2 regions of the Roseibium alexandrii DFL-11 genome follow, and region 1 is predicted to be linked to the other one. Evidence: riboswitches for the same ligand, from Rfam matches in the RefSeq annotation. Region 1 holds a riboswitch; the other holds the start of a gene.
What was found. Region 1 has a riboswitch for thiamine pyrophosphate ahead of SADFL11_RS21015 (ABC transporter permease). Riboswitches for the same ligand answer to the same signal wherever they lie in the genome.
Positions count from the first base shown of each region.

Region 2: another riboswitch for thiamine pyrophosphate. It lies ahead of SADFL11_RS00630 (hydroxyethylthiazole kinase); the one in region 1 lies ahead of SADFL11_RS21015 (ABC transporter permease).

Region 1 is NZ_CM011002.1:4,527,404-4,542,567, forward strand. Features, by position in the region: gene SADFL11_RS21010 (hypothetical protein) at 199-1,941, shown strand; TPP riboswitch at 2,020-2,126, shown strand; gene SADFL11_RS21015 (ABC transporter permease) at 2,281-3,033, shown strand; gene SADFL11_RS21020 (ABC transporter substrate-binding protein) at 3,057-3,998, shown strand; gene SADFL11_RS21025 (CHASE2 domain-containing protein) at 4,036-6,255, opposite strand; gene rpoH (RNA polymerase sigma factor RpoH) at 6,397-7,284, opposite strand; gene SADFL11_RS21035 (RluA family pseudouridine synthase) at 7,452-8,477, opposite strand; gene SADFL11_RS21040 (hypothetical protein) at 8,476-8,832, shown strand; tRNA gene SADFL11_RS21045 (tRNA-Glu) at 8,944-9,019, shown strand; gene SADFL11_RS21050 (DeoR/GlpR family DNA-binding transcription regulator) at 9,100-9,873, opposite strand; gene SADFL11_RS21055 (coiled-coil domain-containing protein) at 9,955-11,262, opposite strand; gene SADFL11_RS21060 (DUF1134 domain-containing protein) at 11,382-11,987, opposite strand; gene SADFL11_RS21065 (YHS domain-containing (seleno)protein) at 12,144-12,596, shown strand; gene chpT (histidine phosphotransferase ChpT) at 12,794-13,438, shown strand; gene SADFL11_RS21075 (hybrid sensor histidine kinase/response regulator) at 13,571-15,164, shown strand, end outside.
Region 2 is NZ_CM011002.1:133,974-149,137, reverse strand. Features, by position in the region: gene SADFL11_RS00665 (threonine ammonia-lyase) at 1-379, opposite strand, end outside; gene SADFL11_RS00660 (glycosyltransferase family 4 protein) at 508-1,545, opposite strand; gene SADFL11_RS00655 (UDP-2,3-diacylglucosamine diphosphatase) at 1,542-2,345, opposite strand; gene SADFL11_RS00650 (SDR family oxidoreductase) at 2,607-3,386, shown strand; gene SADFL11_RS00645 (OmpP1/FadL family transporter) at 3,448-4,761, opposite strand; gene SADFL11_RS00640 (TRAP transporter substrate-binding protein) at 5,365-6,474, opposite strand; gene thiD (bifunctional hydroxymethylpyrimidine kinase/phosphomethylpyrimidine kinase) at 6,471-7,283, opposite strand; gene SADFL11_RS00630 (hydroxyethylthiazole kinase) at 7,317-8,090, opposite strand; TPP riboswitch at 8,159-8,269, opposite strand; gene SADFL11_RS00625 (Lrp/AsnC ligand binding domain-containing protein) at 8,407-8,643, shown strand; gene SADFL11_RS00620 (DMT family transporter) at 8,674-9,675, opposite strand; gene SADFL11_RS00615 (putative transporter) at 10,033-11,046, shown strand; gene SADFL11_RS00610 (tartrate dehydrogenase) at 11,107-12,180, opposite strand; gene SADFL11_RS00605 (LysR family transcriptional regulator) at 12,319-13,233, shown strand; partial or broken gene SADFL11_RS25505 (TAXI family TRAP transporter solute-binding subunit) at 13,387-14,382, shown strand; gene SADFL11_RS00595 (HD domain-containing phosphohydrolase) at 14,434-15,164, opposite strand, start outside.

The sequences.
Region 1 (15,164 bases):
TGCGTTGCGAATCGCTACGCACTCGACAGCTTTTGAAGTCCGGGATCTCCGGCATCAAAAGCAAAATGGAACGACAATTGTGCGCGTCTCGCGCGATCTGGTAGGCGAAAATCTCTTCGAAAACTTGGTACAAGTCACGAAGAAGTCGCGAATCTGATCCAGGAGACGCAGGAGTGCAGTTGGCCGGTAGGCAGGAAGATGGCTGATTACTATTCGATATTAAAGAAAACGATCGCGTCCTTGCCCGAAAGCAACGGTGCAGCGCGGCGAAGCGTTTACAGCCGTGCGCGTAATGCCATCGTGAATCAGCTCAAGGCCTACGAGCCGCCGCTGTCGCCATCGGAAATCACGGCAGAGCAACTTCGCCTGGAAGAGGCAATCCGGAAGGTCGAGGCGGAAGCCGCTCGAGAAAGCCTGGGATTGCAGCCATCCGCACCGCAGGCGCCTGCCACACCAGCTGCACCGCCGGTTCGCGAGCCGGAGCCCGCGCCGTCGGTCCCGGCAGCCGCCACAACTTCTCCAGTTGAGACTTCGGCTCCACCAGCACCGCCGGTGACATCTCCGGAGCCGTCTGCCTATCCAGCCGAAGAGCCTGTAAGTGTTCCTTCGTCCGACGCCTCATATGAAAGCCAGCCTCAAGCCTCGACTCTGTCAGGTACGGCTGGTTCAAGTCTGACGGAGCCGGAAGGCCCAATATCCTCACCTGAGACACATCCGGGCTATGACCCTGTTTCAGTCGAACCGGGTCCGGTCTCGGATGATCAAGTGTCTCAAACAGAACCTCTCTTTGAAGATGAAGTGGTTCAACCGCAGACCAGCACAGCGGGTTTAACGGACGCTCCAGTAACGCCCCGCGCCAGCCGTTCAAGATCGTCTGCTTCTGCAGCACTCCGAAGTTCGGAAGAAAAAAGCCGGACAGTGCCGATTGCAGCTGCTGCCGTGGTTGCCGTCCTGGTGCTTGGGGCCGCCGCCTATTTCTTCTTGTCTGCGCCGTCTGAGGAAACTTTCACCGACGCCGCACCGGCGGTTTCACAAGAGCCGGAAAAAACGGCTGTTACGGAACCAGCGGCACCCGTCGAAGACACCGTGTCCGCATCCTCGGAAGATGCAGACGATGCGAGCAAGAACACCGATCGTCTTTTGAATGAGACCGATGCAAATGTGGTTGCACCTGATGCGCGCGCAGTGACAACTACGACCATCAACCCGCAAGACACCGCGCCGGGGACTGTTGCTCAGCCGTCGATCGTGACGAATGTGGAAAGCACTCCGCCCGCCGATGTCGATACTCCGGCAACGGACGGTGCCGGTGTAAGCCAGGGCGTTCAGCCGGACAGTCTAGCAGCAGTGAGCCCAGAGCAAACCGAACCGGCCCCGGCAGCTCAGGTGCCTGCTTCCGGTGCGCAACGTTCCATCCTTTATGAGGAAGGGGCAGATGCCAGCTCAACCGGCACCGCGGCTCAAGGTGCCGTCATCTGGACACTTGGCGAAGAGACCGATCTTGGCGGTGAAGCGCAGTCTGTTCTTTCCGCTGCCGTCGAAATTCCTGAGCGGGATATCAAAGTCGATATCCGCATCAAGCCCAACGATGATACGTCCCTTCCGGCAAGCCACCTGGTTGAAATCAAATATGAGCTACCAGAAGGGTTTTCCGGTGGCGATATCGTTAACGTTCCTGGCTTGGTCATGAAGCCGACCGAGGAAGCGCGCGGCGATGCGTTGATCGGGGCTTCCGTCAAGGTCTCTCCTGGCTTCTTCTGGATCGCCCTTTCCAGCTTGCCCAATGAGCAACAACGCAATTTGGCCCTTCTGCGTGAGCGCGGGTGGATCGACATCCCGATGCTTTATGAGAATGGCAAACGCGGCATTCTCACACTCGAGAAGGGCCCGATCGGCGAAGATGCCGTTGAAAAGGCAGTCTCTGCCTGGCAAGCCGGCTAAACACATCCAGCCATCTTGCGTTTTAGCCGGTGGTCGGCAGTTTCTCTTGCAATTTGTAAATTGGCGGGGCATTGTCCCGCTTGGTCCGAGGGGTGTTCCGGTTTCCGGAACTGAGATGGCAACGCGCCGAACCCTTAGAACCTGATCCGGGTCATGCCGGCGAAGGGACGGAAACCTTAGCCTCTTCCCGGATCTCCAGTGTCATTTTCGGCTTTGCCGAAGGCAGGAGATCCTTATGTCTGCTTATGCGCTTATGCGCCGGGCACACGCTGCACATCAGCTGTGTGCCGTCTATAAAACCAAATATCCATATGCCCTTCTGTGCAGGAGCGGCAGATTATGAGGGTTTTGGGTTTTCTACTAAAACGCTGTGCGGGTGTGGCGGTTGCCGTTCTTATCTGGGCGGCCTTGGTCCATTTCTTTGAAATCCCACCGTATATGCTGCCTGGTCCTGAGCGTGTTTTTGTTGCGTTTCAGAACCAGGGCCTGTTTCTCCTGCACCATGCAAGCATTACCTTTTCCGAGACACTTCTCGGATTCGTCTTTGGGGTCGCTGCAGGGTGCCTTTTGGCGATCCTGATTTGGGTGTTTCCCGTTGCCAAACGGGCGATCATGCCGACGATCCTCGTTACCCAGGCCTTGCCCGTTTTTGCAATCGCGCCGATCCTCGTTCTGTGGCTCGGATTTGGCCTTGCCTCCAAAATTGTCATGGCGGTTTTGGTGATCTTCTTTGCCGTGACCTCCACGTTCTATGATGGGCTGCGCCGCCTTGATCCCGGGCTTTCTGACCTCAGCCGCCTTTATCGTGTGTCTCGCCTCAAGGAACTCTGGGTGTTCCGGCTGCCGTCTGCCATGCCTGCCTTGGCCTCTGGCTTGAGGATCGCTGCTGTTTTTGCGCCAATCGGCGCGATTGTCGGAGAGTGGGTCGGCGCGAAGGGCGGGCTCGCTTTCATCATGCTTCAAAGCAACGCGCGGATGCAGACCGATGTGATGTTTGCCGCGCTGATCCTGCTTGCTCTCATGGTTCTGTTATTGCGGTTCGCTGTAGACCATTTCACCCGGTTTCTTGTTCCTTGGCAGGTTGAAGACTGACCTGCTTTTCCTTGGAGGATTGAATGAAAAAAACACTGCTCTCTGCCGCTTTCGCAGCCACTCTTTTTGCGTCAGCACCTGTGCAGGCTGCCGAAAAGCTAACGGTCCTGATGGATTGGTTCACCAATCCCGACCACGCGCCGCTGATCACCGCTCAAGCAATGGGGTTCTTTGAGGCGGAAGGTCTGGATGTCGAATTGATAGAACCCGCCGACCCCGCGATGCCGCCGAAACTGGTTGCAGCGGGCCAGGCGGACATTGCCATTTCCTATCAGCCGACCTTACACGCCCAGATCGAGGAAGGACTTCCGCTCAAGTGGATCGGTACGCTCGTAGAGACACCATTGAATTCCCTGATCGTTCTCAAAGACGGTCCGATCAAGGAGTTGAAAGACCTTAAGGGGAAAAAGATTGGATTCTCGGTGTCCGGGTTTGAAGACGCCATGCTCGGCCAGATGCTGCGGTCCGTCGACCTCAGTGTCGACGATGTCGAGCTGATCAACGTCAACTTTGCTCTGTCACCGTCGCTGATGTCCGGTCAAGTCGATGCGGTCATCGGTGCTTACCGGAATTTCGAACTCACTCAGATTGAGATTGAAGGCAAGGAAGGCAAGGCGTTCTATCCGGAAGAGAACGGTGTGCCGATTTTTGACGAGCTGATTTACGTTGTTCACAAGGACAAGACGGATGATCCGCGCTACGCAAAATTCATGGCAGCCATCGAAGCGGCCACGATTTTCCTTACGAACCATCCGGACGAGGCTTGGAATGCGTTTATCGAAGCCTACCCGAACCTGAATGACGAGCTGAACAAACGCGCCTGGGCCGATACGCTCCCGCGTTTCGCAAAACGCCCTGCAGCCCTCGATGAAGGCCGCTATCAGCGTTTTGCTGAGTTCATGGCTGAAAATGACCTGATTTCTAAAGTGGTTCCTGTCGATACCTATGCGGTCGAGATCCGCTGATCACCACGGACCACTCGGAAATCGGCAGCGCGGTGTCTCAGGATGCCGCGCTGCTTTCATTTTGCGCCAAGGGGAGGTCCGCAATCCGAGCGGCAAACGGGGCGTAAAAGCTGCTGAGCCGTGCTGCGGATTGCTGGGATGCGGTGAGAGCACCATGTGCGGCTTTTGCATTGCCTGCTTCGATCGCACTTAAAAGTGCATCGTGAGTTTGAGATAGCTTCTGAAAGTCCTCGGATTTTGCGTAGTCCTCGTCGCCGATCAGCGCAAACAGTGTGACGGTTTCACTTTTGCCCTTGAGTGAAATCTCGCCGGCTTCCAGGTAGGCCAGCTCCGGAGCTTGATTTCTTGTCTCTTCCGAGACGAGGAGATCTGCGCCAACTGCCTTGCAACTTGATTCAATTCTTGATGCCACGTTTACCGAATCGCCGATCACCGAATAATTGAACCGGTGCTCTGAGCCCATGTTGCCAACGCAGGCATCGCCGCTGTTCAGACCTATGCCGATCTGAACTGTCTGTGCTTTCAATCCGCGCGCCTTGAAACCGAATGCGTCTTTCTCGTTCAGTTCATCGACAATCCTCAGCATGGCGAGACTGGCCCGGCCGGCTTTTTCCGCGTGGTCTGGCACGGGTATCGGCGCATTCCAGAACGCCATGATGCTGTCACCGATGTACTTGTCGATCGTTCCTCCTTCGGCCTGGATGGCATCGGACAACGGAGAAAGTAGTGTATTGAGGAAGGTGACGAGCTCTGTCGGCGTCAGTTGCTCGGAGATTGGCGTGAAACCGCGAATGTCCATGAAAAGGATAGTCATTGGCCGTATCTCACCGCCCAATGTCAGTTGCTCCGGCGCTTTTTCCAGCTGTGTCACGAGATCCGGAGAAAGGTACTGGCTGAATGCCTGCCGGACGAAGCGTTTTTCACGCTCGGTCAGAAAATAGAGCATGACCGTTGCTGCTGCGAAGACAAGAAACACCGACAGACTTGGGTATATCGGGTCGATGAGAAGGCCTTTCTCCAAAAAGAAGTAGAAAGAACCGCCAATCAGCACCGCAGCGACTATGCCGCCAAGCAGGGCTGTTCCCAGGCTGCCGATAATGGGCAACATGAGAATGAAGACCGCACCGATCAAAAATGTCGTGAGTGTCTCCAGACCACTCGCCCAGTCTGGCCGGGTCAGAAACTGACCGCTGATGATTTGCTCTAGTGCCTGAGCATGCACTGCCACACCAGGAACCAGTTCGCCGATCGCAGTTGCGCGGATATCTCGTAAGCCTGCTGCAGACGTGCCGACCAGTACAATTTGCCCTTCGATCAACGGTGCAAGTTCGCCGTGTTTCTCTTGTTCATAAAAATCCATCGCGCGGACATATCGATCTGATCTGTCCGGTGTGTAATGGATCCACATCTCCCCTGCAGCTGTTGTGGGAACTTCAAAGGTGCCGATCTTTACGTCTGTTATTGCCGGAGTACCGCTGTCCACTTCGCCGCTGGCACTGGTCGTTCGGACTATCAAGCCGCTTGCTCCCTGGGCCACCCGAAGGGCCTCTGTGATCAGGCCGGGATAAACGTTGGTCCCGTCGCTCGTAATCAACGGAATGCGGCGGATGACGCCATCGCGATCATCGAGGGAAACAGAAATCGATCCAATTCCGCTCGCTGTTTGTTGAAGTGCGTCGAGGCTGGGGACTGCGGCTGGGAAGGGCGGCAGGATCGTAACAGGATCTGCTCCCCCATAGGCAATGCCGGCTTTTTTCAGAGGCGTTCGGCCGGTTAACTGATCCGAGATCGCGAAGCCGAGAACAACCGGTGCGCTGGCTATTGTCGCGGCGAAACGTTCATCATTGTCCGGCAGCTGTTGCAAAGCTTCCTGAACACTCGCTGGCGTCTCGGGGGGAAGGGACGCACGGATTTGTGTTGGCGACGTTCGATCCGGTTCAGCGAAAACAACGTCGAATGCAATGGCGGCTGCGCCCATTTGAGTCAGGATTTCAACCAGCTCGGCAACTTTGGTGCGTGGCCACGGCCATTGCCCGATTTCGGTGATGGAGGTCTCGTCAATGTCAACGATCCGAACTGGGGCGGGCATATACTCGCGCGGACTGAAACGTTGATAGTAATCGAATGTGAGCTCCCGAACAGCAACGAGAAAGTCCGGATTGGCAATCCGAAGCCCGGTCATGAGAATCAGGACGATGGTTGCGGTGAGCGCAACAAAACCGCGCCGTGAAAAAAAAGGGTCTATCCGAAACGCCATTGGTGCCTGATGTCTTGAAACTAACCAGCAGTGGTCTGACCCTAGGGTGGTAAGGCGCCAAGGAGCAAGCTCAGACGGACCCGCAGACAAAAAACGCCGGGCGTTTTGCCCGGCGTTTCAGTAAATCTATGTTCCAGACGCTTACGCGGCTGGTTGTTGGTCAAGCGTGCGAGCACTGTTCCGGACCGCTTTTTGAACCTTTTCAAAAGCACGGACCTCGATTTGCCGCACGCGCTCCCGGCTGACACCAAACTCTCCGGAAAGATCTTCCAGCGTCATTGGGTCCTCCGACAGGCGGCGGGCCTCGAAAATCCGGCGTTCCCGATCATTTAGAACGTCCATCGCGTCGCTGAGCATTTTGCGACGCATGTCGAGTTCTTCCTGATTGGCAAGCAAGGTTTCCTGGCTATCGCTTTCGTCGACGAGCCAATCCTGCCATTCGCCAGCATCTGCTTCCGCCCGGATCGGTGCGTTCAGGCTTGCGTCGCCGCCGAGGCGGCGGTTCATCGACACGACTTCTTCTTCCGAAACGCCGAGACGGGTTGCGATTTCCTGTACCTGGTGCGGCTTCAGATCGCCCTCTTCCAGCGCTTGTATCTTGCCCTTCAGGCGGCGCAGATTGAAAAACAGGCGTTTTTGGTTGGCTGTCGTCCCCATTTTGACGAGTGACCAAGAACGGAGAATGTATTCCTGGATGGCAGCCTTGATCCACCACATAGCATAGGTCGCCAAACGGAACCCTTTGTCGGGCTCAAAACGTTTAACAGCTTGCATGAGGCCAACGTTGCCTTCGGATACGACCTCGCCAATCGGGAGACCATACCCGCGATAACCCATGGCGATCTTGGCAACGAGGCGCAGGTGTGAATTTACAAGGCGCTCTGCAGCTTCCGGATCTTCGTGCTCCTTGTACCGCTTGGCGAGCATGTACTCCTCCTGCGGCTGAAGCATCGGAAACTTGCGAATCTCATCAAGGTAGCGGCTAAGTCCGCCTTCCCCTGCAGTGAGTGTCGGTAAGTTCTGGGCCATTGAATGCACCCCCTCTCGTCGAAATCACCCGGTTTCCCACTTTGCCCCGCAGAGCGCAGGCGTTTGGCTGAGGCAACCAAGTTACAATGCGTGCCCAATCGGCACACGCGAACAACTGATATAGGTTGAATTTAGCCGATTGCATGGCTTCAATGCGAATTGGCTTTCTAAAATTTTTGTAATCCGGATAAAAGATTTGCAAAATCATTGGGATATGGGCTTTCAAAGCGCAGCGTCTCGCCTGAAACCGGATGTTCAAATGCCAACAGTCCAGCATGCAAAGCTTGCCGGGTGAAGCCGCCGACAAGGCTCTTTAATGGCTCTTCCAACCGGTTGATTTTTGTCTTGAAGCCGGAGCCATAATCATCGTCGCCAAGCAGTGGATGGCCAATATGCGCCATATGGACCCGGATCTGATGAGTTCGGCCTGTCTCGAGTCTGCACTCCATGAGCGAGGCAAGTGGAGGTTGGTCCGCGGCGCCGAAACGTTCCTTGACCTGCCAATGCGTAATTGCATGACGCCCGCTCGTTTTCACAACCGCCATCTTCTGCCGGTTTGCCTGAGAACGGGCCAGATTGGCATCAATCGTACCCTTGAGGCTGGAAGGTGCGCCCCAAACAAGTGCGGAGTATGCGCGCTCTAAAGGTCCTGTCCGGCCATGATCGGCAAACTGTGCTGCGAGCCCTTGATGTGCCTGATCTGTTTTAGCGACAACCAGCAAACCTGACGTGTCTTTATCAATCCGGTGAACAATGCCGGGACGTTTCACTCCGCCTATTCCCGACAGGCTGTCGCCGCAATGATGGATCAAGGCGTTGACCAGTGTGCCGGTCCAGTTGCCGGCGCCGGGGTGAACGACCAACCCAGCCGGTTTGTCGATTACGATGACATGTGCATCTTCGAAAACCACACTGAGCGGAATGTCTTCGCCTTTGGGATCCGGATCCTCCGGTTCAGGAAGATGCAAAGTAATCTCGTCACCTTCATTGACCCGGTATTTCGGCTCCCCTATTTTCGCGCCTCCGATGGAAACGTCGCCCGCCTTGATCAGTGACTGAATTCTGTTCCGGCTCAATGTTTCCAAATGCGATGCAAGGACGGCGTCTATCCGCTTCCCGGCGTCCTCAGGATCAACCGTTAAAATGAAATCCGCGTCAAAGCTGGCCGGATCGTCTTGGGAATTGTCTGTCATGTCTCAACCTGATTTCCGGGATGAAGGTCCGGAAGATGCCCCTTTAGATCCTGCGACCGAACGCGTTCAGGCAAAACTGAAGCGCCTGTTGCTCGGGTCGTCCCTGATCATGTTTGCCGGGTTTATCGCTGTCTTTGCAGCAATCCTTTACAAGATCAACACTTATGAGGCGGATCCATCTGAGGCCGCAATCGTTGAAACCCTAAATGTCGGTGCTGATGCCGAAGTTCTGCAGGCAACGATATCAGAAGGGATTATGCTCGTTCTCGTGCGTGAAGGCACCACCACCGCCTTGCTCCGGTTTGATCCGCAAGATGGAAAATTATTGGGCCGGACGGTTTTCGTAGGCCGGTAGTGGATATAGACCGGTTGACTTCAAAAAAATGACCAAGGGGGCTTGCGTCCTGCTCTATCCCCCTTTATACGCACGGACCTCGGCTTGGAACAAACAACTTTCAAGCCCCGCGCGCCCATCGTCTAGCGGTCTAGGACGCCGCCCTTTCACGGCGGAAACACGGGTTCGAGTCCCGTTGGGCGTGCCAACTTTCTCTCGATATCTAGGGTCTATTTTTAAACTGGTCACTAGTGGCTGGTTTCGAAAAGCCTTACCACTTGCCCGTTTCTAGATGGCCGGCAGGTTTTCAGTTTCGATAAGTTGCGTATCTGAGTCTTTTGCAATCGTCGCGAATTCCGGGCTCGGGCAACGGTCGGTTACCAGCGTTGTAACTTGCGAGAGGTGGCCAACCCGGACGGGCGCGGTGCGCTCAAACTTGGTGCTGTCCGCCGCCAGGATCACATGCCGAGCATTTTCCATGATCGTTTTGGTGACTTTGACTTCGCGATAATCGTAGTCGAGCAAAGACCCGTCCGGATCAATGGCGGATGCGCCTATCACCGCAAAATCCACTTTGAACTGGCGCATGAAATCAACCGCGGCTTCTCCGACAATTCCGCCGTCCGCATGCCTTAAAACCCCGCCGGCAACAACCACTTCAATCTGGGAATAACCCCGCATCAAGCTGGCGACATTTAGGTTGTTGGTGATCACCATCAGCCCGTGGTGTTGCAACAGTGCCTGTGCGACCGCCTCAGTTGTCGTGCCGATATTGATGAAAATAGACGCATTGTCGGGAATGAGTGCAGCAACACTGGAGCCGATGTCAGCCTTTTCCTTACTGGAGATGATGCGCCTTGCTTCATAGCCGACGTTTTCAATACCAGATGAGAGCAAGGCTCCCCCGTGCGTGCGTGCGAGAAGACGGCGCTCACACAGCTCATTCAAGTCTTTTCGGATGGTCTGTGGACTGACTTCGAATCTTTTCGCCAAGTCGTCCACGCTGACACGACCCATCTGGCGGGCCAGTTCGAGAATGGCGTTATGGCGTTCAATAAGCATGAGGTATCGGTCCGGTAGGCAGTAAGTTCAAAAATTCAAAACGCATACAAATTGACGTATTCTGTCGCAGCAGAGCTTTTGTCAGACAGCTCCGGCGGTCCGCCGCTGTTTCGGCTTTTTTACAGTCGGCGGATCTGTCTTTTCCGGGGGCACTTGATCGTTGTCACTCGAGGACTCTTTGTTTTTTCGGGTCGACGCAACAATCCGGCTAACAAGGGCTTCCGCCGCGTTGGCGATGTCTGTGGTAGACGAACTCTCTGCCGCTTTGGGAGTTGGTGGAGGCGCTGTGTTTGGCTTTTCGGCACCAGCGGCAGTGCGGCGCGTTCTCCTCTTGGGCTTCATGTCACCAGCTTTATTCGACACAGATGCCGATTTGCCGGCTGTTTTGCTGGAGGGTTTGGCAGCGGCTTTCTTTTTGTCGGCCGGGTCCGCTGACACTTGTGCGACCAGTTGCCGGAAATCCTGACGCACCTGCGCAAGGGCAGAGGTGGCGGAAAGGTCCTGCCGAAGCTTCTTAATCTCCCCAGTTAGCCGATTGACCGTGCGGTCCTTGTCTTTTAGCTGAGAAAGTCTTTGCGCGTTTTCTGTCGCCAGCGCTTCCAACTGCTCGGTCAAATGCTTCTGAAGATCGCTGTCTTTGATGTCGGCTGCGTCCAGCTGCAGGGAAAGCCGTGTCACTTCCGCCTGAGCGGTTATGAAATTCGCCTCAGTATCCACGAGTTGGGCCTCTAGGTCTGCAAGCCGGGCCCGCGCAGTCTCTGTTCGTTCAGCGTCGAGTTCACCGGCAACGGACGGTTCCGCCCGGGCAAGACGTGCTTTCAAGGTCGCAACTTCAGCTTCCAGCCCCGTGATGGTCGCAAGTGCCATAGTGTCTGTTGCGGGCAGCCAATCGGAAGTGTCTTCGCCTTGCGTGCCTTTTGCGGGCACGTCTTCGCCGGTTTCTTGTTTCTGTGACCAGCTTTCCGCCAGAGTTTTCTCAGCTTCGGCGAGTTTTTGTTTTAGTTGTGCGACTTCCGAAGATAGCATGTCAGCTGATTTCTCATCGGAGGCTTTCGCAGAGAGTTCTTCTTTGAGGTTGGCAATCTCGCCTTCGTGGCTTTTCTCCAGCGCAGCCATTTCTGTTTTCAGCCGTGTCGCATCCACATGCCACTTCGCAGCCTTTTCCCGCTCGGCGTTCAGGGATTGTTCAACGCGGCGCAGATCGACGGCATGCTGCGCGCGCGCCTGGTCTTGCGCAGCACGGACTTCAGCGTAACTTGATGGGTTGACAGCCCGCAGAGCCTCTTCTGTCAGTCTGGCAGCTCGGCGATAGAAAGCTGGCAGGATCGCAAGGCAAATCAGCCCGGCCGTGCAAAACCCTAGTGCCACATACATCGCCGCTTCTATCACATCAGGCTCCCGGTGGCCGTTTAAAGCATCAAGACGTTACATCATCATTAGAGGACATCGGTTTAATAGCCAAGTCTGGGCTCCAGTTGAGGCTGGCCCTTGATAGTTTTTGCAGGCCACTAAAAAGGATTCCAAGTCGGTTCTCTTGTGAATTTCAAGTAACCGAGATTCAACCCGAGGCGTGCGCCGACCCCGGCCTTGATGGGGACCACGAAGACTGAGTCTTTTGCAAGGACTGTCATGCCGACGCCGCCAACCAGATAGGCGGACCCATTGACGCCGCTGAACCGGTCATAAACCCGGTCAATACTCGGCAGATTATAGATCAGCATCATGACGCGTGCGCCGTCCGCTCCAAAGTCGAAGCCGATAGACGGGCCTTGCCAGAAGATTTTATGGTTGCCTGCATTGCGGGTGTAAAGCTGACCTTCTCCAAACCGGGCACCTGCAACGAATGCACCAGAGCCTTCTTCCCCAAGAATGTACCCATTTGGTTCGCCGTAACTCGCAAAAGCTCTCTCCAAAACGGAGGCCAACCCACCGGATACAGATCCGAAGAACTGATGCCCTGTTTGCAGGATTTGATCTTGATCGTAGGTGTTGGCGGGAGGTGTCTGCGTGTTGGTCGTGGCTTGTGCGAACGCAATTTTGGGTCCGACAGACAAAAGCAGAATGACTGCGGCGGCTGGAAGAATTGATAATATGAGCCGTGACATATGTGCCATTCAGTAAACTCCTTGTCGCCAGACCGGCGACGTCTTTCTCGCTGCGTTGCGTCTCTTCGATGTTAAACTTAACGAATGCAGTGATGATTCGCAGTTCAATTGATGAAAGACGTGTCCGCCGAATCAATGAAACGTTGGCCCCCAAAAAAGACCTGGATGTGTCTTTCTGCAATCCTTGTGGCGGTTATTTGCCTGTGGAGCTTCGACGGAAATGCCCGCCCCAGGAGCTTTGTGCCGGACCCGATCACCGGGTACGCAATTGGTGGGCACGACCCAGTCAGCTACTTTGTCGATGGATATCCGCGGAAAGGAAGCCGGGAATACACATATAAATGGGGCGATACTGAGTGGGTTTTCGTCAACAAGGGCAACATGGAAGCCTTCAAGCTGCACCCCAATGCCTATGCCCCTATGTTTGCGGCTTGCGGCGGATATGGCCTGTCGGAAGGCTTCGCAACGGCCGGAAATCCTTTCATCTATGCGATCGTCGAGGGACGGCTGATGTTCTTCTATTCTGTGGTCAACAGGTTTCTGTTCATTGTGAATGGCACCCAAAGGCTCAACGAAGCCCGTTCGCATGCTGAAACTGTCGGCTGCTTGCCGGAATAACGGTTCCTCCGGCCATTGGTGCGTATTTGAGTTGGGTTTGCCGATTTCGGCTGAAGTATCTTCTAAAATAGCTTGGATGACTGGGAAATCGGCTGATTTGCCGCCTTGGCAGGGCCTTTGTGGATGTGTAACGCTGCTGTATCGATCTGCGAATCAGGTCGTTTTGGCAGGTTTTATACAAAGAGCAGCGTCGAACTATGTCCGCACTTAAAGAGCTTTCATCCATGGATCTTGCGGCCCTGGTGGCAAGCCGTGTCTGTCACGACATCATCAGCCCGGTTGGTGCGATCACCAACGGGCTGGAAGTGCTGGATGAAGAAGGGTCCGAGGACATGCGCGAATTCGCCATGGATCTGATCCGTAAGAGCGCGCGACAGGCATCTGCAAAGTTGCAGTTCGCGCGTCTCGCCTTTGGTGCTGCCGGATCTGCAGGCGCTGAAATTGATCTTGGCGACGCCCAGGTGGTTGCCACCGGGTTTATGGAAAATGAAAAATCCAACCTGAACTGGCAACTGGAACGGCACTTGATGCCGAAAAATTTTGTGAAGTTGCTTCTAAATCTCATCCTGATCGCCAATCAGTGCGTTCCGCGTGGCGGCGAGATCAAGGTTGAAATGAGCGGGACACCACAATCTCCGTCCTTTACTTTGAATGCGGCTGGTTTGAACCCGCGAATTCCGCTTGGAATGAAGGAAACCTTGAGCGGAGAGGAGCCTGAGCGCGTTGATGCACACTCTGTTCAGCCGATTTACTCGTTGCTTCTGGCGCGTGAGTGCGGGATGGAGTTAACAATAGATAAAGACGAAGACTGCGTAAAAATAACAGCTCTTCCGACCGAATAACTTAGGCCTGAAAAGAATCTTTTTGCTTCAGCGTATCTTAACGCTTTGACGCCAATCTACTCTCATGGACTTCCCGGTCCAGACATCCTCTTCAGGGTGCGGAACCAGTAACAAGTCGGGTGAGAGCAGGCCATGGACGACCTCCTCAGGGAATTTATTACCGAGACCAATGAGAGTCTCGATGTTGTAGACGTGGAGCTCGTAAAATTCGAGCAAGAACCGAACAACGCTACGATTCTAGACAACATATTCCGTCTGGTACATACGATTAAGGGTACCTGTGGATTCTTGGGCCTTCCCCGGCTTGAAGGAATTGCACACGCGGCTGAGACCCTCATGGGCAAGTTCCGCGACGGTGCGCCTGTGACGCAGGATGCGGTGTCGCTCATTCTGATTTCCATTGATCAGATCAAGGAGATCCTTGGCGATCTCGAAGCCGCCGAGGGCGATGAACCTCAAGGCGACGACAGTGAGCTGATCGGCAAACTGGAAGCTATGTCGGCTGAAGCCGATGTGGCGATGGCCGGCGGTGGAGCCGCTGATGCTACGGCGGCCGAGGAGCCTGCGGAAGAGAAAGTCGAAGACGATTTTACGCTTCCTGAGCAGTCCATTGAACGGCCGTTGCGGCCAGGTGAGGTATCGCTCGACGAGCTCGAGCGTGCTTTCCGTGAAACCGACATTGAGGTCGAGGTTGCCGAAAGCGCCGAAAACGAAGCGCAAGACGAGCAGCCGGAAGAAACTGAGGCCCCGGCTCCGGCGGCAGCAAAAGCCCCGGAAAAATCTGCAGAAGCGAAACCGGCGGCGAAAGCCAAGCCTTCCAGTGAAGGCGGTGAGAAAAAAGCATCCGGCGGTGGTGTATCCAACCAGAGCATCCGTGTCGCGGTCGATACGCTTGAACACCTCATGACGATGGTGTCGGAGCTGGTGCTGACCCGGAACCAGCTTCTGGAAATCGTTCGCCGCCACGAAGACAGCGAATTCAAGGTACCGCTTCAGCGCCTATCAAACGTGACTGCCGAGTTGCAAGAGGGCGTGATGGCGACCCGCATGCAGCCGATTGGCAATGCTTGGCAGAAACTGCCGCGGATCGTTCGCGATTTGAGCCAGGATCTGGAAAAGCCGATCGAACTGGAAATGATCGGCGCTGATACCGAACTTGACCGTCAGGTTCTTGAGATGATCAAGGATCCGCTGACGCACATGGTTCGGAACTCGGCCGACCACGGCTTGGAGCTTCCTGAAGACCGCCGCGCGGCGGGCAAACCGGAAAAGGGAATCATCACCCTTGCGGCCTACCATGAAGGCGGCCACATCATCATCGAAGTTCGCGATGATGGTAAGGGAATCGACGTTGAACGTGTGAAGGCCAAGATCATTGAGCGTGGTCTTGCGACTGAGGCTGAAGTCGAGAAGATGACGGATGCCCAAGTTCAGAAATTCATCTTCCACGCAGGGTTCTCGACAGCCGCAGCAGTGACCAGCGTTTCTGGCCGCGGTGTAGGGATGGACGTTGTCCGCAACAACATCGAATTGATCGGCGGTACCGTTGATCTACGGTCGGTTGCCGGCAAGGGGTCGAGCTTCATTATCAAGATCCCGCTGACCCTCGCGATCGTATCTACATTGATCGTTGAAGCTGGTGGTGACCGGTTTGCAATCCCGCAGCTGTCTGTCGTGGAACTGGTGCGTGTTCAGAAGAACTCCGAGCATCGGATTGAACGTATCA
Region 2 (15,164 bases), 910 kb from region 1:
ATCCGCGAGTGCGTTCCAGCTTCACCTGAGGGGCATCGGCAGGCATGACGATCGTTGCCGGCATGCCGAAGATCTTGGCGCTGGACGCGATGCCTTGTGCGTGATTACCCGACGAGCAAGCGACGACCCCCCTGGCCCGGACGTCCGGCTCCAATTGCCGCAAGCAATTGTAAGCTCCGCGAAACTTGAAAGAGCCGCTGCGTTGCAGGCATTCCGGCTTGATCAACACATGCCCGCCAACACGCTCATCCAGAGCGGGGTTGGTCAAGAGCGGGGTTTTGACAGCAACGCCTTCAAGGGCATCAGCGGCCTCCAATACATCGCCGTAAGTGACGGCTGTGCTGGTGGGGGAAGGTCGTTCTGCTGTCGCGCCGGTCATGGTGGCCACCTCGTTCAGGATCTGAGGTGGACAGGAGTACCGGCTACCCCTTGGCCTGACAACTGCAACATTGTGAGGGTTACAAAATCCCGCAGCGCCAATACTTTAAAGCTGCTGAGACTTTCAGATCACTCTACCGCGTTGGCCTGCGCCACCCCGCCAACGGCGGTGATACAATTGTCCAGGAACTGACGGCTGCTGGCTGCCCAAGTGTAATTGAGCGCAATGTTCCGGCAGTGGTCACGCGGAATATCGAGAGCGGCTTCACATGCCTCTGCGAGGTTTTCGGACAAAACACCGGCGCCGGTATCGCCGATGACATCCAGCGGCCCCATGACCGGATAGGCGGCAACCGGCACCCCGCACGCAAGCGCTTCCAGCATGACATTGCCGAACGTGTCGGTGAGCGACGGGAAGACGAAAACATCCGCGCTGGCGTAATGGCGCGCCAAATCTTCGCCGGTTTTCGCACCCGTGAAGAGTGTGTCGGTGAATTCCCTTTGCAGGGTATCCAGCTGAGGCCCATCGCCAACAACGACCTTGGAGCCGGACAGTTTCAGATCCAAAAACGCCTTGATGTTCTTCTCAATCGCAACGCGGCCCACATACATGAAGACCGGCCCAGGCAAATCCTGCGGTAGGACAGAGCCCTCATATGGCCTGAAGAGGTTTTCGTCGACCCCGCGCGACCAGCGCATCAAGTTCCGGAAGCCGCGATCTCTCAGGTCGTTCTCCAGCGAAGTCGTTGCCACCATGCAGCCGTTACCGGCGTTGTGGAAGCGGCGCATCCATGCATAAGACCAGGAAAGCGGCACCGGCATCCGGGCAGAAACATACTCCGGAAACCGTGTGTGATAACTGGTGGTGAACGGCTGTCCGCGCTTTTTGGCGATCCCGGCCGCAAGCAAGCCAAGTGGGCCTTCGGTCGCAATGTGCAGGTGTTCGCAGTCGAATTCATCCATCATCCGCCGCACGCTGCCCTTGTGGGTCAAAGACAGACGGATTTCAGGATATGTCGGGCACGGAAGTGTCTTGAAAGCCTGCGGGGTCAGGAACTCCATGCGAACGCCCATGGCGCGGAGTTCATCAGCTGTGCGTTCAAGCGAGCGAACGACGCCATTGATCTGCGGATGCCAGGCATCCGTGACAACAAGAATGGAACTCATGCGGCGACCGGAGCTTCCTGCGGCTTCTCGGTCTGGGCTCCGGTTTGGGCCTGTTCTACCCATCTGATCACCTCAAAGGTTCCATCATGATGTTCGGCAACCGCTGTGCAGCTCTCGACCCAATCACCCGTGTTAATGTAGTGGATGCCGTTGACGTCCCGGCTGGCCGCATGGTGGATGTGACCGCAGATGACGCCATCCACACCCTGCCGGCGTGCCTCGTCGGAAAGCGCTTCCTCGAACCGTCCGATGAAGCTGACAGCATTCTTGACCTTCAGTTTCGCCCAGGCCGACAAAGACCAGTACGTGAGGCCAAGCCGGCGGCGCACAGCATTCAATACCGTATTGACACCAAGCGCAGTGACGTAGGCTTTGTCGCCAAAGAACGCGAGCCACTTGGCATGCCGAATGACGACATCGAACTGATCACCATGGATCACCAGATACCGCCTATTGTCAGCAGTCTCGTGCACAATACTATCGGTCACCTCGACGCCACCGAAATGGGTACCCAAAAAGCTTCGGAGGAACTCATCGTGATTGCCAGGGATATAAACGATACGCGATCCCTTGCGGCCCTTGCGGAGGATCTTCTGAACCACATCGTTGTGAAGCTGTGGCCAATACCACGATCGCTTCAATCGCCAACCATCCGCGATATCGCCGACAAGGTAAATTGTCTCGGCGTCATTGTCCTTCAGGAAGTCAAGCAGAAGATCTGCCTGGCAGCCGCGCGTGCCCAAGTGGACATCTGAAATAAACAAGGCCCTGTAATGCCGCGATGTCTCTGAAGTGGACATTGCACGTCTCCTAGCTCCAATGGAACGCTATAGACGCGATTCAAGTTTCACTATTATGACAGATGGTATTTGGGGTGTGATGACGTCGCGTTTTCAGCAGTTCAGTAGAAAAAAAATCGCTTAGCCGCGCCACCAACCGCCATCAGCGGAACCTCGTCCAGACCCCGTGGTTCAAAGGGGCCGACAGGAAAGGGATGGCGGCGGCAGCGTTCCTTCCATAAGGTCCGGCGAACCACATCCTCTTAATTTGGGAGATCAATCATGGATTTGGGATTGCGCGGCAAGTCGGCGATCGTGTGCGCATCAAGCCGCGGGCTTGGCAGAGGGTGCGCAGAGGCGCTTGCAGAGGCCGGATGTGATCTGGTGATCAACGGACGCGACAAAGACGCTCTGGAAGCAACACGTGCGTATCTGACGGACACTTTTCAGGTGAAAGTCAGTGTTGTCGCTGCCGACGTTTCCACACCGGAAGGACAAGCGGCGCTTCTCACGGCCTGCCCAGAGCCTGACATACTGGTCAACAACAATGGCGGCCCGCCTCGCAAGGATTATTCAGAACTCAACCGCTCTGCCTTGCTGGAAGGTGCCATCCAGAACTTCGTGACCCCGATCGAACTGATCCAGGCGGTCACACCCGGAATGAAAAACCGGGGCTTTGGCAGGATTGTCAACATCACGTCCTTGTCCGTAAAGATGCCGATCGAAGGCCTGGACCTTTCCAGCGGCGCCCGTGCCGGTCTCACAGCATTCCTGGCAGGCGTGTGCCGCCAGTTGGCTCCGCACGGTGTCACGGTCAACAATCTGCTGCCGGGCAAAATGGATACTGACCGGCTGAAGGGTGGGTTTGAACGCTCGGCACAACAATCCGGACAGACAGTCGACGCTATTCGTGCAAGCCAGGCTGCAGAAATCCCAGCACGCCGTTTTGGAACGACCGAGGAGTTCGGACAGACCTGTGCCTTTCTTTGTTCCCGGCACGCCGGCTATGTCACCGGGCAGAACATTCTGATGGATGGCGGACTTTATCCGGCAGCTTTCTAACAAAAAACGCCGGCCCGCGATCGCGGGCCGGCCTAATTTCCAGAACCAGCCTGGCAGCTGATCAGAACTTGATACGGACCGAAGCTGTCAGAATGTCGACGGAGGAGTCGACGGATCCTGTCAGGGAGCCCTTTGAAGCGCTGTAGTCCTGATGACCCGGAACGAGGTTCAGGTCGGTATCTGTGCCAAAGATGTGTGTGTATCCAAGGTCAAACGAGAAGTGCTCGTTAAAGACGTAGGAGGCACCCGCACTCAGCCAGATACGGTCGTTGTCCGGAAGACGTGCGGAGCGAATTTTATCGTCGATCGGAGACCACTCGTAAGCCGCACCGGCGCGCAGAGTGAGTTTGTCATTAAAGTCGTACTCACCGCCGACCGCGAGGTAATAGCCGTCATTGTAGTTGAACGGCAGCGTGGTCACGGTTGCGCCAGTGGCATCGGCCGTGATTTGCGGTTCTTTCAAACGGCTCCAGTTTGTCCATTCGAACGTACCCAGGACGCGGATATCATCGGTGATGCTCTGCTTAGCCGAGAGCGTGATCATATCCGGTGTCGCCAGAACCGTTTTCACATCCGTTACGGCCGTCGTGAACGGGTTGGCCGGGTTCGGAGCGGCGATGGTGCCGTCGATGTCTGTGAAGATCGCAGAACGGTAACCAATACCGATTTCTGTCGTCGCCGTCGGCTTGATCGTGACACCGGCGGTCAAACCAACACCAACACCGTCACCATCGAGCTGCTGACCTGGAAACAGGGTTGCACCCGGGATGGTCGGGGAGAAAGAGGCGTTGGTCAGGCGAACATCCGCATATTGAATCTGCGGGCCGATCGCGACCGAAAACATCTCATTGATCTTGTAACCGACAACCGGGTTGAGGTTGATCGAAAAGATCTTGGACGACCGGTTGTAGCCCGCGCCTGTCCAGTTACTGTCATTTGGCTTTGTCGACAGACCGAACGCACCGTTGATTGCAACGCCGAGATAAACCTGGTCACTGAGATTATAAGACGCATAGGATGCTGGGATCCAGGCGTCATGACCAATGTCACCTGTGTCGAAGGACGTCGTGATCAGACCAGTTGGCGAGGTCAATGAGTTCGGGACGGTGTTTGAGCCCGTGATATCCGCCTTCGGAATGATGAAGGCGTTGTGAGCCTCAAAGTTGATCTTGCCGTCCATCGACGTGATGGTTGCCGGGTTCCAGAACATGGACGATATCGACGAACTGGATGTACCGTTACCGGCAAATGAAGTCCCTTGGTAGTAGGCGCTCTGCTCGCGCAGAGCGAAGCCGCCCGCAGAGGCTGCACTTGCGACGATCGAGGCTGCAATGGCCGTCGACGTCATAAGTACGATTTTCTTGGTTGCCCGCATTTTTACGTTTCTCCCAATCCTCCTCCCCCCCGGGAGGAATTTGACACTGACTGCAGGGTCTAAAAGAAACGGCTGCCTTTCAACCATGAAATGCGATCTATAATTGCAGCGCACACGCCTGCTGCGGTGCAATATAAGGGTTTTCACGAAGGTCCGGTGCACACACCAAGTGCTCGTAGCCGGATAAACATATCATGAGACCCTGCTTTTGGAGGGCCACCGAGGCCAACCATACAAATGCACACATTTTAGGCACATTACCAGCACGTCACACGGAGAGGTGTTTCTTTTTCTTCCGTTGCTATCTTGTCACAGATAACCTTAGGGAATACGGGAGTTTTGCGTGAACCCGGAGTGATATCTCGTGAGTGAATCGCGTCTTCGGTAGATCAAAAAACGCCATACGGATGTCAGCTGGCGCCCATGATGTGGCCAACTGAATGAAGTAAAAAAGCAACTCAAATGTCAAAAATGCGGATATGTCTTTGGTTCAGATACCCGCATTTCAGACACGATACATATGGAGTTTCGAACTTCACGAGCCGAAACTGCAATCAACACAGGTCGAGCCGCATCTACGCTGACACTCGCCATAGTTGCAGGTCAGACAAATCCATCACGCGCGCTCAGAAACCGCCGCATGGCAATATCGCTCCAGGGCGAAAGACGCTTCAAAGCGGCCTGATGGCTTTGATAAATGCGGTTACTCATCGGATCCTGACGGGAGGTGTCCAGAAGCACTTCTCCAGTCGTTACGCGCAAGGCTTCAAGAATGTCTTCCGGATAGGGAAGGACCTCAACGCCATCTTTTTGCTGGAGCAACTTCAGGCTTCCGGCATTTTCCCAATCGCTTTCCGCAAGCGCTCGTCCATTCTCAGCGCGGCACGCTTCTATTAAGATTGCCTGGAATTCCGTGGGCAAAGCATCATAAGCCGCCTGATTGAACAGCGCCTCGCCTGTCCCGTTCGGTTCATGGAAACCGGGTGAATAATAGTATCTCGCGGCCTTCTGGAACCCCATGGCCCGGTCCGACCAGGGCCCCAGGAATTCAGTCGCATCCAGGACGCCCGTTTGGAGCGCCTGAAACAGCTCGCCCGGTGGCAAACCAACCGGAGCGGCTCCAAGCCTGCGCATCACTTCTCCCCCCAACCCCGGCATCCGGATCTTGAGGCCTCGCAGATCATCGAGGCTCTGGAGCGGTTTCTTGTACCAGCCGCCCATCTGCACGCCGGTGTTACCCGCCATCACCGGTTTGATGCCGAAAGGCGCGTAAAGCTCATCCCAAAGCGCCTGCCCGCCGCCTTGCTCGATCCAGCTGATGTGTTCATGCGGGAGCAGACCGAAGGGGACCGCGGTGAAATAGACGGAGGCTGGGATCTTGCCTTGCCAGAAGAACGAGGCTGTGTGCGCCATTTCCGCAGTGCCATTTGAGACGGCATCAAACACGCCGAGCGCCGGCACAAGTTCGCCAGCAGCAAACAAACGGATCTTGAACGCACCACCTGAGAGCAACGCGACCTGATCAGCGATCCGCTGCGCCGTGACACCCGGGCCAGGCAGATTTTTCGGCCAGGATGTCACCAGCTTCCATTCGGTGACCGCACCTTGTGCCATCACCGCTGGGGCAGATAGGACCGACGCGCTTCCAACGGCACCGCCTGCAAGCAAATCCCGGCGGCTGACGCTCTTTTTGTGTTTCAATGCATCACTCATTGTGCGCCCTCCCAAAACGCGTGGAAGTGATGGACCGGTCCATGGCCCTGTCCAATCTTGAGTTCGTCGGCATGCCGGATCGTTTCTTGGATATAGGCTTTGGCACTGGACACAGCGTCGCCCAGCGCGTTGCCCTTGGCCAGTCCAGCAGCAATTGCAGAAGACAACGTGCATCCGGTGCCGTGGGTGTTGTCCGTCGCAATGCGGTCTTCGCGCAGCCAAAGACTTTCGCCGTTTCTTGTTGTTAGAAGGTCAGCGCTTTCCGCACTATCGCCGTGTCCACCCTTCAACAAGACAGCCTTCGCCCCGAGGTCGATCAGCTGTTTGGCTTGGCTCTGCATGTCATTTTCGTTGCGGGCGACTTCGCCCTCCAGCATGCGGGCTGCTTCATGAAGGTTCGGCGTGATGATGTCGGCCAAGGGCACCAGCTTGGATATCAGTGTTGCGACCGCACTTTCAGCCAGGAGCGGATCGCCGGACGCGGCCACCATCACAGGGTCCAGAACTACCGGCCCGGTCTGGTGGCGCTTCAAACCGTCAGCGACCTCCTCAATGATCGGAACCTGCGAGAGCATACCGATCTTTGTGGCCGTCACGGCGAGGTCCGAATAGACCGCATCGATCTGCGCGCGTACAAACTCGACAGGCACATCATGGATCGCCGTCACCCCGAGGGTGTTTTGTGCCGTGAGCGCAGTCAAGACGCTCGCCCCGTAGACACCATTTGCCGAAAAAGACTTCAGATCCGCCTGAATGCCAGCCCCACCGCCAGAATCAGAACCTGCTATTGTCACCGCGATTGCGGTCATGGTGCCCTCCGCACAATACTATTGGAATGGGTGTCAGCCCATTTGAAGACGGCTTTCGATATCGCGGGCCGTCAGGCTGTAAAGCGTGTCGAGCAGCTCTGCGACCAGACTGCCAGGTCCCCCGCTCCGGGAAGCGGCGATTTCGCCCGCTATGTTGAAGACGGACAGGCCTGATGCCGCGGCAAGCGCTGTATCTGGCTCGACGCTCGCAAACGCTGCCAGGACCGCGCCCCCCGCACAGCCGGTGGCCGTCACTCGGGCCAAAAGAGGATGACCGTTGCGCAGCCGGTAGTCGTCGCCCCGACCCTCGATCTGATCTTCTTCTCCGGTTACGGCAAACACCGTTCCCTCCGAGATCAAAGCATCGACATCGGCCCGCGTGTCAAAGAGCGCGGCCATCTCTGTTTCATTCGCCCGGACAAGAGACGGCCGCGTTTGCAAGAGTTCTTTGGCGTATGCGCAGCGCTGCGGTGACCGATCCGCGAAGACCGGATCAATGGCGACAGGCCGGCCTGCCTCCTTGGCCGCATCAATCGCGATCGGGATCGTCAAACGCCGGCTGTTGTCCAGTGTTCCGAGGTTGATCAGAAGCGCATCGGCAGACGCTGCAAAGCTCTGAACTTCTTCCGGTGCGATCGTCATGGAAGGCACTGCGCCCAGCGCCAACAGGACATTGGCCGTAAAACCCTGCGCGACCGTGTTGGTGATGGCATGGACGCGCGGTCTTTTTGACCGCACCCGCTCCAGCAAGGAAAAGACCGTCTCCGGCGACAGGTCCTGCGTGCTCGCGGCAATCGACAAGCTCATGCCAGGCCCTTTCTCAGGTTCAGAGAACAAAGCCCCAGCGCCATCATTCTTCGCATTTTACGTGAAAGATCAGTCATGATCTCAAATCCCTCCGCCGGTACAAGCCGGATCAGGTTCTAGGAGTTGGCCATTTGCCTCTCAGCCCGATCCACAATCGCCGGGCACCCCCATGAGACAAGTTCTGTCTACTAAGGCAGACGGGGGTTTTCAAGCCCCACTTGGCAGTTGCGGTGGTTCAAGCGCCAACAGCCGATTGACTGTTTGTTTGAGATAGGCGATGTCGGGGCACAGTTCGTTTTTGCCCGCAGGAGCCCCCATGACCCCGTTTTTCGTGATGATCAAATGTCAGCTCGGCAAGACCTATCAGGTTGCCAATGCAATCGCGGATGCCGAGATCGCGTCGGAAGTCTACTCTACCAGCGGTGACTATGATCTTCTCGTGAAGTTCTATATCGAAGACGGCACTGACATTGGACACTTCGTCAATGAGAAGGTGCACCCGATCGACGGCATCCAGGACACCAAGTCGATCATAACGTTCAAGGCGTTCTGATAAAGAAACCTGGAACAGCGCGGTATCTCTTCAAGACTTGGACGGTGTCGATGCCCGGCGGTCCTTGGTCCGGTCGAGGCCAAGCCGGTGCTCCCGGTAGATCACAAAGATCCCGGCGGCCATGACGATCACCGCTCCCACAATCACCTCAAGGACCGGGACCTCGGCAAAGACGACCCAGCCAACCAGGATCGCCCAGAGCATGTTCACATAATCAAACGGCGCGATGGTCGACGCATCCGCATAGCGATAGCTCTGGGTCAAAAGGATCTGCCCCACACCGCCGAACAGGCCAATCATCACCAGTAGAGCCGCTGTCTCCATATCCGGGATGATCCAGGCTTGGTCCGGCCAGATCCAACCGGCTGGAATGGTCAGAAGCGAGATCACGGTCGCGGACAGGGAAAACCAGGTGACAATGGTCGAGGTGCGCTCGGTGACGCACAGCCTCCGGACCGTGATCATGGCAAGGGCCGCAAAAGCAGCGCCCATAAATCCGACGACGGCTCCAAAGGTGGCGGAGTTGTCGAAATCCCCCTCCCCCAGATGCGGTGACAAAACAACGAGGATGCCGGCAAAACCAACTGCAACCGCACTCCACCGATAGATCCGGACAGTTTCGCCCAGCATAAAAAAGGCCAGAACAACAACGATCAGGGGGGTTGCAAAGTTGATGGCCGTTGCATCGGGCAGCGGCAGCAGATCATAGGCGGTGAACATGCACACCATGGCCGTCAAACCGATGCATGCGCGTAGAAGATGCCCCTTGGGGTTCTGCGTCTGGAACGCAAGGCCAAGCTCCCCGCGCACCCCCACCATCATCAGAACTGGAAAGACACCGAAAAAATTCCGCGCGAATACGAGCTCGCCGATTGGCACACGTTCCGCGGCGATCTTGAGCACCGTCACCATGGCAAAGAACACAATGGTCGAGGCCAGTTTGAGCCCAATTCCGATGAGCGGAGCCTGCCGTGTCATTCCCGTTGGCGCTGGGGCGCGGGACAGCTGGGTTGCGGATTTTTTTGACGCCATAAATCGGATCCAGACACTGGCATAGACCCAGCGCATTCCACGCCACGGACCAGTTGAAAAAGAATAACAGAACTGTGAAGGCAAAAGCGCCGCAAACAGATCCCAATTAGTCTGCCGAGCACCCAGGACAAGATTTGTGCAAATCGCTTCAGAAGTGAGAGACCAGTATCTACCCCGGCCTCAATTTTTGCAATCTCGCGCGTGGCCTTGGCAGATTAAACAGGGCTTGCCGATAAAATCGGCGTGTATGAGCAACGTTTCCTCTTCAAAAGCAACTGAAAACCCGGCACATACCTGCCCCTGCCGTTACGTGCTCCTATACTTATAAAAAATACCCGATTCGAAAGGCGCCGCCCTATGTTCCGATCGTTTTTTCTGAACCGTAAATGGTTCTTCTGGGCCTGGATCATCTCGGTGGTCATCCTCGGCGCCACCCAGTACCAGGTGAACCTGAACGTCGAGATCAACGAATGGTTCGGCAGTTTCTACGATCTTATTCAAAGAGCCTTGAGCGAGCCGGGTTCGGTCACCTTTAGCGAATACATGCGCGAATTGATGACGTTCCTGTACATCGCCGCGATTTTCGTGGTCGTTGCGGTGATACTGGACTTCATCACCAAGCACTTTGTGTTCCGTTGGCGTACAGCCATGAACGACTACTATATGGCCCATTGGCATGTGGTTCGTCACATTGAGGGTGCCTCCCAACGCGTTCAGGAAGATACCATGCGCTTTGCGCGAATCATGGAGAGCCTCGGCGTCTCATTCCTGCGCTCCGTCATGACACTCATCGCGTTTCTGCCGATCCTTTGGGAGCTCTCGGCCAACGTGACCGAATTGCCCTGGATTGGCCCGGTTGCTCATTCCCTTGTCTATGTCGCGATTATCTCCGCAGCGTCCGGCACGGTGTTGTTGGCTGTTGTCGGAGTGAAGCTGCCGGGTTTGGAGTTCAACAACCAGAAGGTCGAAGCGGCCTATCGGAAAGAACTCGTGTACGGCGAAGACGATGAAGAGCGCGCCGATCCACCGTCGGTCGATGAACTCTTTGGCCATGTCCGCAAGAACTATTTCCGGCTGTTCTTCCACTACCTATATTTTGACATCGCCAAATGGTCTTACCTACAGGCAACAGTTCTTGTGCCCTACATTGCGCTCGGACCGACAATCGTAACCGGAGCCATCACCTTGGGCGTGATGCAGCAGATCGTGCGCGCGTTCTCCCAGGTCGAAAACTCGTTCCAGTATCTAGTCAACGCCTGGACCACGATCGTCGAGCTGATCTCCGTCTACAAACGCCTCAGAGCCTTTGAAGGCCACATTTGGGAATACGAGCGCAACGGCAGCGTCCCACAGGAAATGCCGGCGGAGTAACAGTGGCCGGAGGTCATAGGGCAACTGGCAGACGGAGACCGAAAAGGCTTGTCTGCCAGATTACTCGTTTGATCCGTGGATCGCCCGGATAACAGCCTCGGTGACTTCCCGGGTGGTGGCTTTGCCCCCAACGTCGGGCGTCACAATGCCTGCGTCGCAGACGCGCTCAACCGCTGTCATCAGACGCTGGCTAGACGTTGCCTCCCCCAGATGGTCCAGCATCTGCGACGCGGTCCAGAAGGTTGCGACCGGGTTTGCAATCCCCTTGCCCGTGATATCGAAGGCCGATCCATGAATGGGTTCGAACATCGACGGGAAGCGGCGCTCAGGATCAATATTGGCTGTGGGAGCGACGCCCAGGCTTCCAGCCAAGGCACCTGCCAGGTCGGATAAAATGTCCGCATGGAGATTGGTCGCAACGATGGTGTCGAGGCTTTTTGGGTTCTTGACCATGCGCACGGTCATCGCATCGACCAGCATCTTGTCCCACGTCACATCCGGAAACTCTATCGCGACTTCGGCGGCGATCTCATCCCACATGACCATGCCATGCCGCTGCGCGTTGGATTTGGTCACCACGGTCAGCAGTTTACGCGGACGGGATTGTGCAAGCTGAAAGGCATACCGCATGATCCGCGTGACCCCGACACGGGTGAAGATGGCGACTTCCGTGCCAACTTCTTCCGGCAGTCCGCGGTGCGCCCGCCCGCCATTTCCCGAATACTCGCCCTCCGAGTTTTCGCGCACGATCACCCAGTCCAGGTCTCCGACACCAACGCCGCGCAGCGGGGACGTTACGCCGGGAATAATCTTCGTCGGCCGGACATTGGCGTATTGGTCAAACCCCTGACAGATCGGCAAGCGGAGCCCCCAAAGGGTAATATGATCCGGGACATCCGGTGCGCCGACGGCCCCGAAATAGATCGCATCAAAAGCTTTAAGCTGTTCGAGGCCATCAGACGGCATCATCTCGCCATGCTTCTTGTACCGCTCAGATCCCCAGTCGAAGAAGGTCAGTTTGAAATCCACATCACCTGCCCGCTGACCAAGCGCGGCCAACACTTCAGCACCCGCTTCGATCACTTCAGGCCCGATGCCGTCTGCCGGGATGGCTGCAATCTGGTAAGTGCGCATTTCAAATTCCTATTTTCGTGAAAAGGGCTGAGTGCCCACGCTCAAAGACCGCCGTTCTCTTCCCATAGTTCGCAACTCCATGTGGTTGCAGCAATAGCAATTTAATCATATAAAAAATTAATATAATCGAGATGCGATATGGAACTTCGTCAACTCAGGTGCTTCATCGCTGTAGCAGATACGCTGCATTTCGGCAGAGCTGCTCAAAAACTGAACATTCTTCCAGCTTCTTTGGGGCGGCACATCAAAATGCTGGAGGACAGTCTTGGCAGCCGTTTGCTTACCCGGACAACCCGCAGCGTTGTCCTGACGCAATCTGGCAGTGAATTCTTGGCCGCCGCACGAGACATCGTGGAGAGAGTCGACAAATTGGAGGCGTCATTTCGCGAAAGCCAACGCGACAAGACATCGGTCCTGCGCATTGGAGCCATTGATAGCGCCGCGGTTGGTCTGATCCCGCAGATAATCCCTCATTTCCGGGAGGCGTATCCCGGTGTTGATATCCAGCTCCTGGAGCAAAAAACAATACGGCTCTTGCCGCGTTTGCTGACCGGGCGTCTCGATGTTGCAATCGTCCGCCCACCTGAAATCGTTGATCAGCGGCTGATGTTGAAGTCCCTGTTCCATGAGACAGCTGTCGTCGCGGTTCCAAGCAGCCATCCGCTGGCTGCAAAGAAAAAAATCTCGGTTGAGGACATGGCGGACGAACCCCTCATCGTTCCGGACAAGGGATCGCGGCCCCACAGTCACGATCTGACAATAAAGCTGTTTCTGGAAGCTGGTTTAAGCGCACGCGTTGCGCAAATTGCCGAAGAAAAACAAACCATCGTCAATCTGGTCAGCACAGGGGTCGGCATAGCCATTGTCCCGCGTTGGATTTCCCGGCTCGCAGTCGGCGGCGTGAAATTTGTCTCCCTGGATTTGCCGTCCGGATCGGCCAGAACCAGGCTTGCGCTTTCCGTTGCCTTGGTCAGAGACACGAGAGATACGGCCCGGGATGCATTTCTTGAGATATTGCACCAACAGACGGAGCAGCTGGCCCTCTCTGCGTGACAGTTATTATTCATAAAATTTATATAATCTCTGCGAACTGTGTCGACTGAAGCGATCTGATTAGGCTGCTCTTTCGGTGAGAGCCATGTCTCTACCCCGCGAAGGAGGCTGCGGGGCGAGACAACAGGCCTTGCCCAAGACCCGGAGGAACACATGAAATTCAATCTGATTACCGGCGCCGTTGTGATCGCCGCCATGACCGCACTCCCTGCTGCTGCCGACAACCACAGCGTGGACAAAACCGGCTGGCCGGAGAGCTTTACAGTTGGAACCGGCTCACAAGGCGGAACTTACTTTGGATACGGAACTGGCTGGGCAAACATCGCTGGCGAGGAACTCGGCGTTTCCGGCGGCGCAGAAGTCACGGGCGGCCCGATGCAGAACATGGCGCTCGTGCATTCCGGCGATCTGCCGTTTGGCATGACAACGATGGGACCCGCTGCAGAATCCATTGCCGGCTCCAACCCGATTGCGCCGGGCCTGAAGATGGACAAAGCCTGCGCCATGTTCCCGATGTATCAGACGCCTTTCTCCATTACGGCATAGAGCTCATCCGGTATTACGTCTGTTGCCGACATTCCTGAAGGTGCACGAATTGGCTTTGGACCGGCAGGCTCGACGTCTGACACCTATTTCCCACGCATGATGGAAGAGCTGGGCGTGAAGTTTGAAAGGCGCAACGGGGGCTGGTCCGACCTTGGCATTCAATTGCAGGATGGTCTGCTCGATGTGATCGCATTTGCAGCCGGCGTTCCAGTTCCAGCGGTGAGCCAGCTTGAGGTACAGACCGACATCAATATCATAGAATTCACGGAAGAAGAGCAGGCCAAAATCACCGAAGCATTCCCGGTGGCAGATTTTGACATTGCAGACGACACCTACACCACTCTGGAAAGCCCGGCACGCTCCGTTTCCATGTGGAACTTTGCGATTGCAAACTGTGACCTTCCCGAGACATTCGTCCATGGCGTAGTAAAAGCCGTTATGTCCGATAACGGTCGTATGGTCCAAACTCACAAGGCCGCCCGCTCGACACTGCCGGAGTTCTGGGACCGCAACACGGTGATGAAATGGCACCCGGGTGCAGCCCGCTGGTTCCAAGAAAACGCCAGCGCGGACATTCCTGCCGACATGATCTACAGCAACTGATTGCTTTTAAGGGTCGTGCGGACAAATGATCCGCGCGACCAATATCTCTTGTCATCCAACAGCCCGACTTTCAGCTTTGTCCGGCCTTAGAGCTGCAACATCAACCTCGTCGATCTGATCCGGCTTCATGAACCTGGATGCGTAGTCGGCCCAGACGCGCGAAGTTAGAAACAGGTCGTAAAGTTCGGCATCGATGTGCCCGTCCTTGACCATGAAGCCCATGATCTTGAGCGCTACCGACACGGTCTTGCCCTTCTTGTAGGGCCGGTCGGCGGCGGTTAGAGCTTCGAAGATATCGGCTATCGCCATCATCCGTGCGAATGAACTCATCTCGCTGCCCTTTAAGCGTTTCGGGTAGCCCGTTCCATCCATCTTTTCATGGTGCCCCCCTGCAAGTTCAGGCACCTGGCGCAGGTAAGATGGGAACGGCAGCCGCGACAGCATGATGATTGTCTGCACGATATGATCGTTGATCTTGTAGCGTTCCTCAGCGGTCAAGGTGCCACGCGCAATTGAGAGATTGTAGAGCTCCCCACGATCATAAAGGTGCTCCGGTTGGTCCAGCTTGAAGCCCCAGGGATTGTCTGCGGCGAAGAGATCCTCTGGCCGGCGCTTAAGAACGTGCTCTGGCCGATCTGCAAGCAGCGGCTCGCGGACCGGCAAGTCCGGCTCAGGAGTTTGCTGCTTGCGATACAGTTCCTCGTGGCTGATCCCGACCCTGTCTGAGAGCGTTCGGGTCCAGGTCCGCTTCGCGATTTCCTGGAGCCGGTCAAGCCGGTCGG